Regions from separate parts of the Solibacillus sp. FSL R5-0449 genome, predicted to be linked through region 1. Evidence: riboswitches for the same ligand, from Rfam matches in the RefSeq annotation. Region 1 holds a riboswitch; the other holds the start of a gene.
The links. A riboswitch is a leader RNA that binds a small molecule or an ion and turns the genes downstream of it on or off. The one in region 1 is predicted to bind preQ1.
Positions count from the first base shown of each region.

Region 2: linked by a shared signal. The riboswitch ahead of queF (preQ(1) synthase) and the one ahead of MKY27_RS02430 (QueT transporter family protein) in region 1 are both predicted to bind preQ1.

Region 1 is NZ_CP150239.1:482,420-490,513, reverse strand. Features, by position in the region: gene ilvA (threonine ammonia-lyase IlvA) at 1-947, shown strand, start outside; gene MKY27_RS02445 (ABC transporter ATP-binding protein) at 1,184-1,978, opposite strand; gene MKY27_RS02440 (ABC transporter permease) at 1,971-3,011, opposite strand; gene MKY27_RS02435 (ABC transporter substrate-binding protein) at 3,108-4,124, opposite strand; PreQ1 riboswitch class I at 4,399-4,443, shown strand; gene MKY27_RS02430 (QueT transporter family protein) at 4,450-4,935, shown strand; T-box leader at 5,115-5,328, shown strand; gene MKY27_RS02425 (metal ABC transporter ATP-binding protein) at 5,453-6,436, shown strand; gene trpD (anthranilate phosphoribosyltransferase) at 6,442-7,479, shown strand; gene trpC (indole-3-glycerol phosphate synthase TrpC) at 7,476-8,094, shown strand, end outside.
Region 2 is NZ_CP150239.1:1,876,879-1,884,972, reverse strand. Features, by position in the region: gene MKY27_RS09225 (3-oxoacyl-ACP reductase) at 108-869, shown strand; PreQ1 riboswitch class I at 1,010-1,056, shown strand; gene queF (preQ(1) synthase) at 1,179-1,679, shown strand; partial or broken gene queC (7-cyano-7-deazaguanine synthase QueC) at 1,788-2,424, shown strand; gene MKY27_RS09210 (VUT family protein) at 2,437-2,982, shown strand; gene MKY27_RS09205 (hypothetical protein) at 3,256-3,348, shown strand; gene MKY27_RS09200 (hypothetical protein) at 3,571-4,515, shown strand; gene MKY27_RS09195 (hypothetical protein) at 4,519-4,986, shown strand; gene MKY27_RS09190 (hypothetical protein) at 4,983-6,995, shown strand; tRNA gene MKY27_RS09185 (tRNA-Val) at 7,104-7,176, opposite strand; gene MKY27_RS09180 (hypothetical protein) at 7,285-7,506, opposite strand; gene MKY27_RS09175 (M48 family metallopeptidase) at 7,667-8,094, shown strand, end outside.

The DNA.
Region 1 (8,094 bases):
CGAAAACAACACCGAAACAAAAGATCGATCAAGTGCGGATGTTCGGCAGAAGCTTTGTGGAAATTGTGCTGGCAGGAGATACTTTTGATGACTCTGCGGAAAGCGCACTTGCCTATTGTGAACAGGAGAACCGCATTTTTATCCATCCGTTCGATGATGCAGATGTGATGGCTGGCCAAGGTACAGTGGCGGTCGAAATTATGAATGATATCGAAGAACCGATCGATTATGTATTTGGCAGTATCGGCGGTGGCGGCTTAATGTCAGGTGTCTCTTCATACATTAAAAACTTATCACCTTCGAGTAAAGTTATCGGTGTTGAGCCTGCAGGTGCAGCCAGCATGAAATCTGCTTTCCAACATGGCGAAGTAGTTTCACTGGATACGATCGATAAATTTGTTGATGGGGCTGCTGTTAAATGTGTTGGGCATGATACGTATGAAGTATGCCGTCACTATTTGGATGATATTATCGCTGTTCCGGAAGGTAAAGTATGTACGACTATTTTAGATCTTTATAATAAGCATGCGATTATCGCCGAGCCTGCTGGAGCATTGTCGGTTGCTGCACTCGATTTTTACGCTGAGCAGATTCGCGGGAAATCGGTTGTCATCATTATTTCGGGAGGAAACAACGATATCGGACGCATGCAGGAAATTAAAGAGCGTTCGCTGATTTATGAAGGGCTGCTGCACTACTTCATCGTAAGTTTCCCGCAGCGTTCAGGAGCATTACGTCAATTTTTAACGGAAGTGCTTGGTCCGAATGATGATATTACAACATTTGAATATACGAAGAAGAACAATAAGGAAAGTGGTCCGGCACTGGTCGGCATTGAGCTTGCACATCGCGAAGACCACGCTGGATTAATTGAACGTATGTGCGCAAACGGTTTTGAGTATAAAGAAGTGAATAACGACAGTACACTGTTTGCATTACTTGTATAAATAATATTGTTAAAAAATTTAAAGACTCAATTTTCTTCAAGAGAAAATTGAGTCTTTTGCTTCTAAAATTGATTTCTGTTACGGGGGCGTAGCCGGCAGCTCGTGTTTTAGCAGTGCGAAAGATGAAACCGTCAGCACGAACACTCGCCCCTTCACTCCAATCAATTAATTAAGTTTTAATTCAAGCTATTGCTTACTCGTTAAAAGAAGCTCGAAATCTGTCTGGAACTTCTCATTTAGCCTAATAACGCGCGGTCTGAATTCATTTTTTCGCCGCGGATTTGTTCGAACTCGTGCATTAAATCCGGAATCGTCAAGTCCTGTTTACGGTCTTCACCGACTTCCAAAATGATTTGCCCTTTATCCATCATAATGAGGCGGTTCCCCAAATCGAGCGCCTGCTGCATATTATGCGTGACCATCAATGTCGTCAGCCGGCTTTCCTCGACAAGCTCTTTTGTCAGCTTTGTAATAAGTTCAGCCCGTGACGGATCAAGTGCTGCTGTATGTTCATCAAGCAGTAAAATCGCAGGCTTCGTAAATGTCGCCATTAATAAACTTAATGCCTGGCGTTCCCCTCCTGATAATAATCCGACTTTTGCCGATAAACGGTTTTCCAAATTTAAATGCAGTTTTTCCAATGACGTTTTGAAAAACTCACGACGCTTTTTATCAACACCGAAGCGCAATGAACGCTTCGTGTTACGAGAATAGGCAATCGCCAAGTTCTCTTCGATTGTCATTGTTGGTGCTGTACCTGCCATCGGATCTTGGAAAACACGGCCGATATGGACAGCACGCTTATATTCCGGCAGGCGGGTTAAATCATTGCCGTTAATTTCGACAGAGCCGAAATCTGGTGTTAATGCACCTGAAATCATATTCATCATTGTCGATTTCCCGGCACCATTACTGCCGATAATTGTAACGAAATCACCTGGTGCCAAATGCAAGTTAATATTGTCCAGCGCAATTTTCTCATCGGGTGTTCCTTCGTTAAATACTTTATTAATGCCATCTAATTTAAGCAAGGCTCTTCCCTCCCTGCTCAATATCTACTTTTGCCTGCTGTAACGCGAGACGCTCTTCCAAACGTTTTGCTTTTCTCTTTTTCTCTTTATATTTCCCTACGATTTGCGGGATTACCAGCGCTAAAATAACGATAACCGCCGTAATTAATTTCATATCCCCTGAGTCCAGCCATTTTACGCGTAACGCCAATGCGTAAATCATTCGGTAAATTATTGCCCCGGCAATAACCGCAAATGTGACACGAACAATCGACTTCGTTCCGAAAATGGCTTCACCGATAATTACAGATGCCAGACCGACAACAATCATACCAATACCTAATCCGACATCGGCAAACTTTGTATACTGGGCAATTAATGCACCTGATAATGCCACCATCCCGTTTGAAATTCCGAGTCCTAAAATGACTAATGAATCGGTATTTGCGGAAAAGCTGCGAATCATTCGTTTATTGTCGCCTGTTGCGCGGATTGCAAGACCGATTTCTGTTTTTAAGAACCAGTCTACTACTAGTTTAATAATTGTCGTCACAACAAGCATTAATATTAAAACACCCCAAGTTGTTGGAACAGAAGCTAAGCCCATTGATTTCAATACGTTTGTAATCGCGGAATCAATGCCTAAATTCGACCAGAAAGAACCGAACGTCGAAAAAACTGTTTCTGAATTTAATAGTGGAATATTTGGTCGTGTTACACCGGTATCTGAGCTTAATCCCATAATTCGAAGATTAATCGAATAGAGAGCGATCATCATTAAAATCCCTGCAAGCAGCGGATTGATTTTCCCTTTCGTGTGTAAAATTCCTGTCATACATCCAGCAATAAATCCAGCAACTGTTGCGACCAATGTGGCAAGAATCGGGTTATAGCCAAGCACGATCATCATCGCTGCCGTACCTGCTCCCGTTACAAAGCTTCCATCAACCGTTAAATCCGGAAAATCCAGCACGCGGAATGTTAAGTAAACCCCAAGTGCCATAATTGCATAGATGATCCCTTGCTCCACTGACCCAAACATAGCTGTAAACATCTCGAATCATCTCCTGACTTTTTAAAAGTTTTAAGCAAGTCAGCCTAAACATTTTATACCTGTTTAGGCTGACTTGCTTTTTTGTATAAATGTGAATTATTGTACTTCTGCTTCCCATTCAGGCTTAATTTCCAACCCTAAGTTTTCTGCAGTAGCTTTATTGATTACTAGTTTTAAGTTAGCCGGATATGCAGCCGGAACTTCTGAAGGTGCTTTGCCTTCCAATAAAATTTGTGCTGCCATTTGCCCTGCTTCATAGCCGATATCATAGTATTCGAAACCGTATGCAGCTAAACCGCCGCGCTCTACTGAATCAAGCTCACCGACAATAAGCGGTAATTTGTTTGCATCTGCTACTTCGATTACAGATTCTAGTGCCGAAACGACCGTATTATCAGTAATAATATAGAATGCATCTACTTTTCCTACTAAAGATTCTGCTGCCTGACGAACTTCAGATGAAGCAGATACTGCCGCTTCAACAATTGTTACGCCTTCTTTTGCTGCAATTTCTTTTACTGCCGCGATTTGTGCCACTGAGTTTTGCTCACCCGCGTTATATACCATCCCTACATTTGTTGCCCCTAATTCTTTAAGGAAGGCAACTGTTTTCGGCATTGTTTCCGGATGTAAATCAATCGTACCTGTTACGTTAGCACCAGGTGTTGCCATTGACTCGATCAATTCCGCCCCTACTGCATCCGTTACCGATGTAAAGATAACCGGAATATCAGAAGTTGCACTTTTTGCCGCCTGTGCTGAAGGTGTTGAGTTCGCGAAAATCAGATCTACATTTTCCCCGACTAACTGCTGGGCGATCGTCATGTTCGCACTGTTATCGTTGTTTGCAGATTTGTCTACGTATTCTGCTTTAATCCCTGCATCTTCAATTGCTTTTTTAAATCCTTCTTTTGCTGCATCTAATGATGGATGCTCAACAATTTGTGTTGTTCCGATTTTAAACGTTTTATCGCTATCAGCTTTAGCTGTATCCACTGCTTCGCCATTGGACGTCTCATTCGAAGATGTCTCGCTCTCTTCCCCGCCACAAGCAGCTAATAATAAAAGAAGCCCGAATAACAAAAAGGACAGCTTCATTAAATTTTTTCTCATCTTATTTCCCCCTAATTACTTTATCGATTTAAAGCACCGAACTTCATTTGGATGAAGTGTTGAAATAATATTACCGCGTCATTTTTAGATAGTCAATAACATTTAGAATGTTCTGAATTTATTCTAGGTAATGTGCCTCATTTCGGAATTTTGACAATACTCTTTAAACCGCTAAGCGACGCGGTTTGTTGAACTTTCTACTCTGTAAAATTTTTTGAAAAAAAAGTCCTATAAATCTTTACTTTTATTTTCAATATTGCTATGATTGCAGTTGCTTTGCGTGGTTCGTAACCATCCCACGTTAAAAAACTAGGAGGAATTTCATATGAAGGTAAAGTTTATTGCAGCGAGTGCCATTATTGCAGCATTATATATTGCTGTTACAATGCTTGTTGCGCCAATTAGCTTTGGGCAAGTACAGTTCCGTATTGCCGAAATTTTTAACCATTTAGTCGCATTTAACCCGCGCTATATGTTGGGTGTAGTTTTAGGTGTATTTATTTCCAATTTCCTGATGTCTTCAATCGGTCCCATCGATTTAGTATTTGGTGTCGGACATACGATTATTACACTGGGAATTTTCATATTCATTTGTAAGTTTGTGAAAAATATTTGGGCTCGTCTGATTATTAATACAACGTTATTTACGTTTACAATGTTTATCATTGCAGCACAGCTGAATATCGTGCTTGACTTCCCGTTCTGGGAAACTTGGCTGTTTGTAGCATTTGGCGAATTTGTTGTATTGGCGGTTGGAGCACCGATTATGTACACTTTAAATAAACGATTGGATTTCAAAAAATTAATCTAATTTCGATTGTTTCACCAGCTGATTTTTTTATGTCGGCTGGTTTTTTATTTAGAAAACTTATTTTAGAATTGTTTGACATTTCATTTTTCAGTGTTAGAATAAAGCATAATTCAAATTGTTATTTACGGTAGCAGGTTGCGGGAGCGTGACCACCGTTTTCGTTTAGTTGAGCTTAGTTGAGTAAATTGTTGAATAAGAAGAGTAGCATTTATCGTTTTGTCCAGAGAGCGTATGGCTGGTGAAAATACGCCAAAAGGTAAATGTGAATGGGCCTTATGAAAGCTGCCGGCGTTAGTCGGCGGACGGTACCCTGCCGTTATCAGGTTTAAGTGGAAGCAAGTTTTTTTGATTTGCTTCAAACGAGGTGGCAACGCGGTGAAAATCGTCCTTTCGCAAAAGTTAATTCTTTTGCTGAGGGCGATTTTTTTTTATTCAGCAAAGCTTTAAATTAATTACAGGATTGCTAAATAATCTGAATCGTAAAGGCGTAGTTTATTTCAAAAAAGGAGTGTTTCAAATGGTAGTTCAGCAACATTTTCGTACATCAATGAAAAAAGTAAATGGGGATTTACTGACACCGATTTCTATTTTCCAGCGACTGCAAGGTGAACGGAAGTTTTTATTGGAAAGTTCCTCAAAATATGATGGTAATGGACGCTATTCGTTCATTGGTGTCAACCCGCGTAAAACATATATCGGGACTGAAGATCAGCTTTTGGATCATACACATCATTCCAATAAAGCCTACACATATGAAGGCGAGCTGATCCAGTTGTTGAAGCAAGTGATGCCGCGCATTTCATCACATACAGAATATCCGTTTACAGGTGGCGGCATTGGCTATATTCACGCATTGCAGAAGCCGTTGCCTGAACTGCAGTTCCATGTTTACGATACACTCGTTATTTTTGATCATTTAACAGATGAAATTGCTGTTTTCCATACAAATATTGAAGCAGAGCAAGTGGCACCAAATATTGATCAACTGATTGAACAGCTGTTTACAACACAGACACCTGAACAGTCATCCTATACATTACAACATGTCGAAAAAGAGGAAAATGGAAGTTATCGTGCACAATTTACTGGCGAGGCCCTTTCCCTTTACCGGAAAATGCGCGTTGAACACGCTGCACCGTATATGTACTATGTCGAATTTGATGATTGCACAGTAATCGGCACATCAAAATCAAACTATATGCAAGTAAGGGACGGGAATATTTCCGTTACAAATGATGCCCCGTCAATCGAACGCTTTAGTACAGAAAACTCGGTGCAGCAGCTTGCCAATGTTACAACAGGTACGTTAAGCCCTACCCTTCATGCCATCGACGTCGTGAAAGGGCTATTGCCAGCACAAGGCTTGATCGGCTATATCGGCTTTAATGGCCAGGTCGATTTCACAACACCGGAACAAACGATAATAATTCAAGGTAATGTCGCACAGCTTCACTCGGAAACAGATGAAGAAGCGCCATTCCACTCTTTACTGAAAGGATGATGAACATGTCTTTACTTCCATATATTGAACAGATCGAGCGAAAAGAGCATTTAGTTTTTGAGGAAATGAAACAGGCGGCACAGCTTATTTTTAATGAGCAAACACCGAAAGATCAGATTGCCTCATTTTTAACAGCGATGAGTGCAAAAGGAGAAACGGCACATGAAGTTGCGGGCTTGGCTTCTGTCATGAAATCACATGCAGTTGCTGTCGAAGTACCCGAAGGCATCTATATCGATAACTGCGGCACAGGCGGGGATGGACTACAAAGCTTCAATATAAGTACGACTTCCGCATTTGTATTGGCAGGTGGCGGTATTTCAGTAGCAAAGCACGGCAACCGGAAAGTATCGAGCGCTTCAGGAAGCTCGGATGTGTTGGAAGCACTTGGCATTACACTGCTGCCGAATATCGAGCAAACATCTGAATTGCTCAAACAGCATGGTATCGCCTTTTTACATGCTCCGAACATGCACCCGAAGTTAAAACGGATTGGTGAAGTTCGACAGGCAATCGGCAAGCCGACGATTTTCAATTTAGTCGGCCCCCTAACAAACCCTATTCCGTTAAAAACGCAGTTTGTCGGCATTAACCGACCTAACTTCACGACCGATTATGCGGAAGTGCTCCATATGCTGGGACGAGAACGTGCAATCGTCGTATCTGGCGCCCAAGGAATGGATGAAGCTTCGCTGGATGGTGAAAACACTTTTGTACTGCTAGACCGCGGGGACATGATTCCATTTAAACTGCGTGCTGAAGATGTCGGTTTAGCCGCACAGCCCCTTTCTGCAATTCGCGGCGGTTCTCCTGCAGAAAATGCAGTTATCATGCGTGACTTACTAAAAGGAAAACAAAGCGTGTATTTCGATACGGTTCTTTTAAATGCCGGCATTGGCTTCTTTGCATACGGGCTTGCCGAGACGATGAAAGAAGGAATCGAGATGGCGAAGGACAGCATAATGTCAGGACGCGCTTATGAAAAATTAGAAAATATCGTTGCTTATAGCCAAAAAAAGACGCAGGAGGAACCCGTAAAATGACGATTTTAGACCGTATTATTGACCAAAAAAAGACTGAGCTGCCACAATTGCTTTCGACAAAGCCTGTGTTTTTAACAATTGATAAGGTCCGCCCTTCCCTATACGAAACACTGATATCAGCCAATTCATTGCAAGTAATTTCGGAAATGAAACGTGCTTCCCCTTCTAAAGGTGATATTGCGACAGAAGTCGACCCTGTTGAGCAAGCGTTACAATACGAAGAAGCAGGTGCTGCCTGTATTTCCGTCTTGACAGAGCGCGCATTTTTCAAAGGTAGCTATGCAGATTTAAATGCCGTTGCCAATGCTGTGGACATACCGGTTTTATGTAAAGATTTCATCATTCATGAAGTGCAGATCGACTATGCGAAAGCGGCCGGCGCATCGGTTATCCTGTTGATTGTCGCAGCATTAACGGATGACCAGCTGAAATCCCTTTACGCCTATGCGACAGAACAACAGCTGGAAGTGCTCGTTGAAGTACATGATGCCGATGAATTAAAGCGTGCCCTTGCTATTGGGGCAAATATTATCGGAGTGAATAACCGGAATTTGAAAACATTCGATGTTTCGTTGTCAGCAACACTTGAAATTGCGCAGCTTCTTCCCCCTTCAC
Region 2 (8,094 bases), 1.4 Mb from region 1:
GTCCATCTAAATCCAGCGAGGAGGAAAACGGATAGAGTTTTATGGGAAGTTTGAAAATGGTCTGGTTATTCAAACAACTGACAAAAAATAATTAGGGGGAAATGATGATGAAATTACATGAACAAACCGTTTTAGTTACAGGCGCAAGTAGAGGTGTTGGAGAAGAACTCGTAAAAGCATTTGTCAAAGAGGGAGCTAATGTCGTACTGAATTATTATAAGAGTGAGGAAAAAGCGCAACATTTAGCACAAAGTTTGGGTTCTCAAGTTATCGCTTTACAAGCAGATATCCGCAATCAACAAGAAGTGAAGCAAATGGTTAAAAAGGCAAAAGAGTATTTTCATACCCCGATTACAACCATTGTTAATAATGCATTGATTGATTTTGAATTTAATCCACTCACACAAAAAAATGTGTTTGGGCTTCAATGGACCGATTACAATAAGCAATTTGAAGGAACGATTAAGGGTGCTTTAAATAGTATTCAAGCATGCATTGAGGATATGAAAGAACTGGAATTTGGTCGTATTATTAATATTGGGACAAACTTATTTCAGAATCCGGTAGTAGCTTATCATGAATATACAACAGCTAAAGCAGCATTGCTCGGATTTACACGTAACATGGCGAAAGAGTTAGGGGAGTATGGCGTTACAGTCAATATGATGTCTGGTGGACTATTAAAACAAACGGATGCAAGTAAAGTGACAACAGCAGAAGTATTTCAATTGATTGAAAACATAACCCCTTTACAAAGAGTGGCAACACCAAAAAATTTAGCGGAAGTGGCATTATTCTTTGCATCTCCTTGGGGAAGTGCCATCACTGGGCAGAATTTAGTCGTTGATGGCGGTCTTGTAATGGATTAAGAGCAAACTTATATCTCTCTTTAAGATGAATCCTACTGATAGGCTTACTGGGATATAGAGAAAACCATAATTTTGAAAATATTGATTTACAGTAAGAACAATATATACTACAATGTAAATTATTGAAATACCTGAGTTGTTCAGGAGAGGTTCATAGCTGATACCCTCTATAAAAAACTATGGATACATGTATATTACGCCATGTCCATATTGGATGTGGTTTTTTTTATGCCTCCAATAGTTTGATTAGAGATGTTATAGTTCGCCCTCCTTGGAATACTCCGGTATTAACTTAAGGAGGTTTTTTTTATGTCTGGTCGTCACCAAACAGAAGGATTAGAGGATTTAACATTATTAGGAAATCAAAATGTAAAGTACACATTTGCTTATGCACCAGAAGTATTAGAGTCTGTAGACAATTTACATGTAGACCGTGATTATTTTGTGAAGTTTAACTGCCCGGAGTTTACAAGTCTTTGTCCGATTACGCAGCAACCGGATTTTGCAACGATGTATATTTCATATATTCCTGATAAAAAAATTGTTGAGAGTAAGTCGCTGAAATTGTATTTATTTAGTTTCCGCAACCACGGTGATTTCCACGAAGATTGTGTAAATATTATTATGAATGATTTAATTAAACTTCTAGATCCCCGCTATATTGAAGTATGGGGCAAGTTTACGCCACGAGGAGGTATTTCAATCGATCCATGGTGCAACTACGGCCGTCCAGGTACGAAATATGAAGAAATAGCAAACTATCGTTTAATGAATCATGATTTATATCCTGAAAAAATTGATAATCGATAATTTTTTATTCAAATAGCCTAGAGCGGTTATTAACAACCCTCTATAAAAAAAGATTAACTAGTACTGCCTCTTAGTGCTGTTTTTGGTTTAAGAAAGGGGAGAAAAAGAATGAAACATGAGAAAGCCGTTGTTGTATTTAGTGGCGGGCAAGATAGTACAACTTGTTTGTTTTGGGCTTTAAAAAACTTTAAAGAGGTTGAAGTCGTTACTTTTGATTATGGACAACGGCATGCACTCGAGATTGAGTGTGCGAAACAGATTGCACAGGAGTTGAACGTACGACATCATATTTTAAATATGTCGCTCTTAAATCAATTAGCACCGAATGCTTTGACGCGTGACGATATCGAAATACAAGAAGGCGTGGCAGGCGAGCTCCCCTCTACGTTTGTGCCGGGTCGTAATTTAGTGAATTTTAGCAAGCCAAATTGGCGCGAAGCATATTGTGACAGGTGTATGTGAAACCGATTTTAGTGGCTATCCAGATTGTCGCGATGCCTTTGTGAAATCCTTAAATGTCACATTAAATTTATCGATGGACACATCATTTGTTATTCATACGCCACTCATGTGGATTAATAAAGCCGAGACATGGGCTTTAGCAGATCAGCTAGGTGCGTTTGACTTTGTACGTCACAAAACATTGACATGCTATAACGGAATAATTGCGGATGGATGCGGGGAGTGCCCAGCATGTAAGCTTCGTCTGCAAGGAATGGAAGCTTATGAACAATCGTTAAAATAGGAGGATTTTATGATAAGAGTTTTACTTTATTTAGTATCAATTGTTACGGCAAATGTCGTAACCGCGAGATTTATGCCACTTGAATTCGGGATATTTCTTGTACCGATGGGCTCCTTCTTTATTGGGGCGACATTTATTTTCCGAGACCTTGTTCAAAATAAATATGGCCGCAAAAAAACATACCTCTTTATTTTCCTGGCGTTAGTCTTATCAGCTGTGGTGTCCTTTTCATTAGGAGATACATTAGTCATCGTTGCAGCTTCCGCCTTGTCATTTTTAGTAGCTGAAACGACAGATACAGAAATTTATACACGTTTAAAATTACCGATGGCGTGGCGTGTGTTTTATAGTGGAATTGTAGGCGGCTTGTTAGACTCAGTTATTTTTGTCGTTGTCGGCTTAAGTCCAATGGGCGCAGGCTTTATCCCTTGGGTAGCCGTCCCTGCCGCTATAGTGGGTCAAGTGATTGTAAAAATAGTCATGCAAATGATTGGCGCGGCTTTTTTAGCGCAAGGTTTAGTGTATAAAGAAAAGCGTCTATCTAAAATGTCCGCCTGATTAATGTAATAATATGCTTACGTATTTTTACCGCACTTACATTAGTTAAGCTGAACCGTCCCAGACGTAAATAAGGTTTTGAATAAAGCTTAAAGAACACGAATTATTCATGTTCTTTAAGCTCTTTTGTTATATGCTAACGGTAAGACTTAATGGTTGCAATATTGTTTCTACGACATCTTCTTTTGAGATTTTTTTGGAAGCATATTGCTGCACGTCATTATAACCGGTGAAAGACACTATTTAACCTTTTTACTTGCTATTTATACAGGCATGCATAGAGGAGAAATTTTAGGGTTAAAGTGGGGTGATATTGATTTTGATAAGAAGATGATCCACGTTTTTAGGTCATTAGCGTGCAGATAATGACATTGGCGAATTTTTTACAACGCCACCTAATGTAACACAAAATAATTGGAAAAAATCTTGCGGAAAAATTGCGGACAAAAGGGTAAACAAGTGGTTTGTATTACTCTTTTTTTATTTTTCTGAAGACTATGTAGATAATTGATAAATATTAACTAAAAATGTAAAAATATGTTACTATTATAATTAGTGCAACTACATATTTATAGTGCGGAGGGAAATATGCTCAAAACACCTTTTGGTACATACAATGGGGACAGTTGGGAAGAACATTGTCAAACCTTATTAAAAATGAAATACGAAGTTGATGGTTATCAGGAAATGACTGCGCATACAAATGGCGATTTAGGTATAGAGGGTTTTACAAGAAGTGGAATAGTTTTTCAGTGTTACTGTCCGGACGATGAATATGATTCCGCTAAACTTTATGCTCATCAAAGAGATAAAGTGACAACAGACCTACAAAAACTAAATAAATATAAGCCTCAATTATTAAAGTTCCTTCAAGGTGTCAAAATAAAAAAATGGATTTTTCTTACTCCGAAAATTACTAATAAATCTCTTATTGCTCATTGTCATGAAAAAGCGGTCGAATACCGTAAAGATGAAACTATGAAGGATTTAATAGATGATGATTTTGATGTCCTTGCTCATGATGAGCTATTTTACGGAAAAGAAATTCTTCAGGTAAAACGTATTCTTAATGAAAAGATTAATATTGAAGTATCAGTGCCGGATGAAGCAGAAATTATTAACTGGAAACAGTGCCAGACGTCTTCGATTGCAATATTAGACAGGAAAATCGGGAATCTCTTTGAACATTTGGACCAAGGAATTAAGGAAAGAAAAACTAACAAATATATTGATTTACAGGTGCGAAACTATATAAAGGGACAGGAAATTCTAAACTACATGAAACAGACATATAGTTCTGCATATGAGAAACAAGTGAGAATTAAAAGTTCCATTGCAAGTCATCTGGAAGAAGAGACATTGCTGTCAGATTTAGCTCCAAAAGAGTTGTTAGAAGAAACCATGGTCAAGTATAGGACTGCGTTGATCGGGGAAGATTTCAATGATATTTTTGAATTCTCTGTGTACAATGATTTGTGCCATGAGGCAATCGCAAGCTGGCTTATTGACTGCCCACTGGATTTTGGAGGTTAAAAAATGGACTTGCCATTCGATGAAATAAAAGAAATTAGATTCAGTAGAAAAAAAGTGCCAATTTCCCCAGAATTGCGACCGATGTACCGAATATCACAGATAACTCTTATTCTGCATCTTTCGTCCACGAAGCAGACGGCTTCGCTGTTAAAACTACAGTTATTTAACTGGGGCATGCAGAATCATGGCCGCTATGAAAGGTTGCTGAATCTAAAGGAAACGGGAAACTTTCCAATTATCAGCTTTGACCCCTTTTTAAATAGAGCGCTGAATTACGGAGTAGCAATGGGAGTTTTTATATTCAATGATAGTACGGGTAAATTCTCATTAACTGAAAAAGGGGAAGTTTTCGCACAAAGTATACTGAAAGAAGATGTATTCTTAGAAGAAAAAAATTTTTTAACTACAATTAAAAAAAGTCTGTCTGATAAGTACATTTTGCAAATATTTAAAGAGAGGTACTCCTCATGAACCGAATAAATTTGAATTATTTTAAAATAACGATTGATACGGCTGAAGGAGTATTTGGGACCGATATTCCATTCCAGTCAGGATTTAATATATTAAGAGCCAAAAATACAAAAGGGAAAAGTTCTACTTTAAATTCCATACTTTATGTATTGGGCATTGAAGAAATGCTAGGTGGAAGAAATGCAAAAACCATGAAACCTGTGCTGAAAGAGAAGCTGTCATATTTGGAAAAGGATGTCCCGATTTTAGAATCCAAAGTGCAGCTAGAGATTTCCAATCAAAAAGGGAATATTATAACACTGACCCGATGGATAAAATCATCTAGCATTGATGAGAAATTAATAAGAGTGCATTTTGGACCTCAGCTCACAAAAGAAGAAATAGTGAATTCCAAAGATTTTTATGTCCATATGAGTGGTTCTGCAACAGAGAAAGCAGGATTTCATGCCTTTTTAGCCAGCTTTTTAGAATGGAATTTGCCTGAAGTACCTACATTTGAAGGAAAGGACAGGATTTTATATATTCAGACCCTTTTTCCATTATTTTTTGTGGAGCAAACTAAAGGGTGGAGCAGTTTTTACTCTCCTATCTCTGGAGGTTTTGGTATCAGAGATTTATCCAAACGGGCATTTGAATTTTTATTGAACATGGATGTTACCAAGAATACGAAAGAGAGAGAAGAATTAAAAATACAAAGGGCTTTAATTTCAAATAAATGGTCTACATTGAAACAGGATATAGAAGAATTAGTTGTCAGTATACATGGGGAAGTTACGAGTATTCCTGAAAAACCTTCACTGTTAGAGGAGCTGAAGTTAAATGTGTATGATGAGAATAAAAAACTTGTTTCAATTGTTGACCGTATATTTCAATTAGAGCGCTCGATAAAAGAAAAAGAAAACTATAATATTGTCAAAATATCCAGTGTTACCTCAGAGTACGAAAAGAAGGTAAAAGAGCAAGAAATGCTTGTTTTACAATTGCAAAGTGAAATAAATTCTATCAAACAGGATTTACATTTAGAAAGAAACAATCATCGTTCTATGATTGAAAACCTTAAAAATTTAGAAATAGATTTAAAACGAAATCAAGAAGCTGAAAAACTGTACAAATTAGGTTCAATGGTGGATTCGAGCCTTTCTATTGGTGTATGCCCTACTTGTAATCAGCATGTTGAAGATTCGCTTATGCCTCCAGAAACAAGTATCCAGCCATTAGATTTATCAGAGAATATAACTTTTATAAAAGAACAAATTAATACACTCAATTTCGGTATAAAGCAATCGCAAAAAGTTATTCAAAATAAGAGATCCAAGCATGATGCAATTTCTGAACATCTTGATAATGCTAGAAGAGAGTTAAGGCTTTATAAATCCGAATTAAGTGAAAATCCACAATTGCCTACTAAGAAGGAAATGGAAAAATTGGTGGAGTTGAAAATCCTATTAAATAAGCTGCAAGATGCAAGTAATTCTTTTGAAAAAATTGACCAGCGTTTTGATAATGTAAAGGAAGAGTGGCGAAATTATTTATCCAGACAGGAAGCCTTGCCGAAAGATTACTTCTCGGAACTGGATAAAAAGAAGCTAGCTTATTTCGAGAAAGAGTTTTTAAGCTTGTTAAAGGAATTTAGTTTTTCCAGTATTAAAACAAATGAAATTGCAATTTCACATGATAAATACACTCCTATCGTAAGTGGTTTTGATATTAAATTTAATTCTTCGGCAAGCGATAATATCCGATTAATCTGGTCTTATGTAATAGCTATTTATAAGACAAGTCAGCAGTATGGTGGAAACCATCCTGGACTAATGGTTTTTGATGAACCGGGTCAGCAGCAAATGGCTGTGAAGAGTCAAAAGCAGCTTTTTGAAGTATTATCAAAAACGAAGGGACAGGCGATTGTTGGAACTTCTCTTGAGCCGGCAGAGATACAGGAAATGACAAAAGATTTAAACTTGAATATAGTCGATTTAGGTGAGGATTATATTATTAAACCTTTAAAATAATAGGGGAGACTATCTAAAAAATCAGTAACCGATTAGAAAGGTTACTGATTTTTTGTCAAGATTTTAGAAAAGGAAAAAAAGAAGGATTTTACGAGCCTATTAATTTGATGGTCCCGACTGGTCTCGAACCAGCGACCCCCACCTTGTCGAGGTGGTGCTCTCCCAACTGAGCTACAAGACCGGGATAAGAAACAAAATGTTCTTACCAGTTAGTATAGCATTCACAAAGGGAGAGGTATATAGGAAACTGTTATATTTTTACTTTTATTTCCGGCAAATTTCCCTTAGATCAACGTCTTTTCTTTTTATCGTCTTTTAATAAATCTTGCTTTTTAATTACTTTTTCTAGAACGACATGGACGTGGTATTTACTTTCTTCGATTTGCACGACATTTACAACTTTTCCTTTACGCCCTTTTATTTTTAAATCCTCATCTACATCAGGAATACGTTCTAAACACTGACTTAGAACAGGCGTATTATTTTCCAAATAATGAACAGCAAACAACATGGTTAAACGCTCCTTGTTTCTTCGATTTTAGATTGAGTCAATTTATGAAGATTCCAAGATGGATAGAACCATCAAAAATTGAGATTGATCAACTTGGGAGATATGATTTCCGCATTTCAATAATAGGATATGGTAACGAATGAATTGAGGTGTAAAAGGAATGACAAAAAAATGGGGTTTAATGGCTGTCATTGGATTTGGTCTGTATGTAGTGGCAATGTATCTGTATTTTTTCCTTGGACAAAATAGTGGAATTCCAGCCGCTCTTCAAGGAACAGCAGCTGACCCAAGCACTTTTCTTACAACGCAAGAACTGCTGCTAAGTGAAGAATTATCAAAGACAAGGAATTTCCTGTTCTTTATTACGACGCCATTGGAATGGCTGCTTTACTTCGTTATTTTAATTACGGGTATATCACGTCTGTTTGAGAAATGGAGTGCTAAACAATTTAAATGGTCCATTTTCAGAACAGCAATGTATCTGTTTTTCCTTTCTTTGTTGTTATTCATCCTCCAATTTCCACTGGATTATTACCGTTATACGCTTAGTAAAAGCTATGGAATCAGTACACAAATTTTTTCTTCATG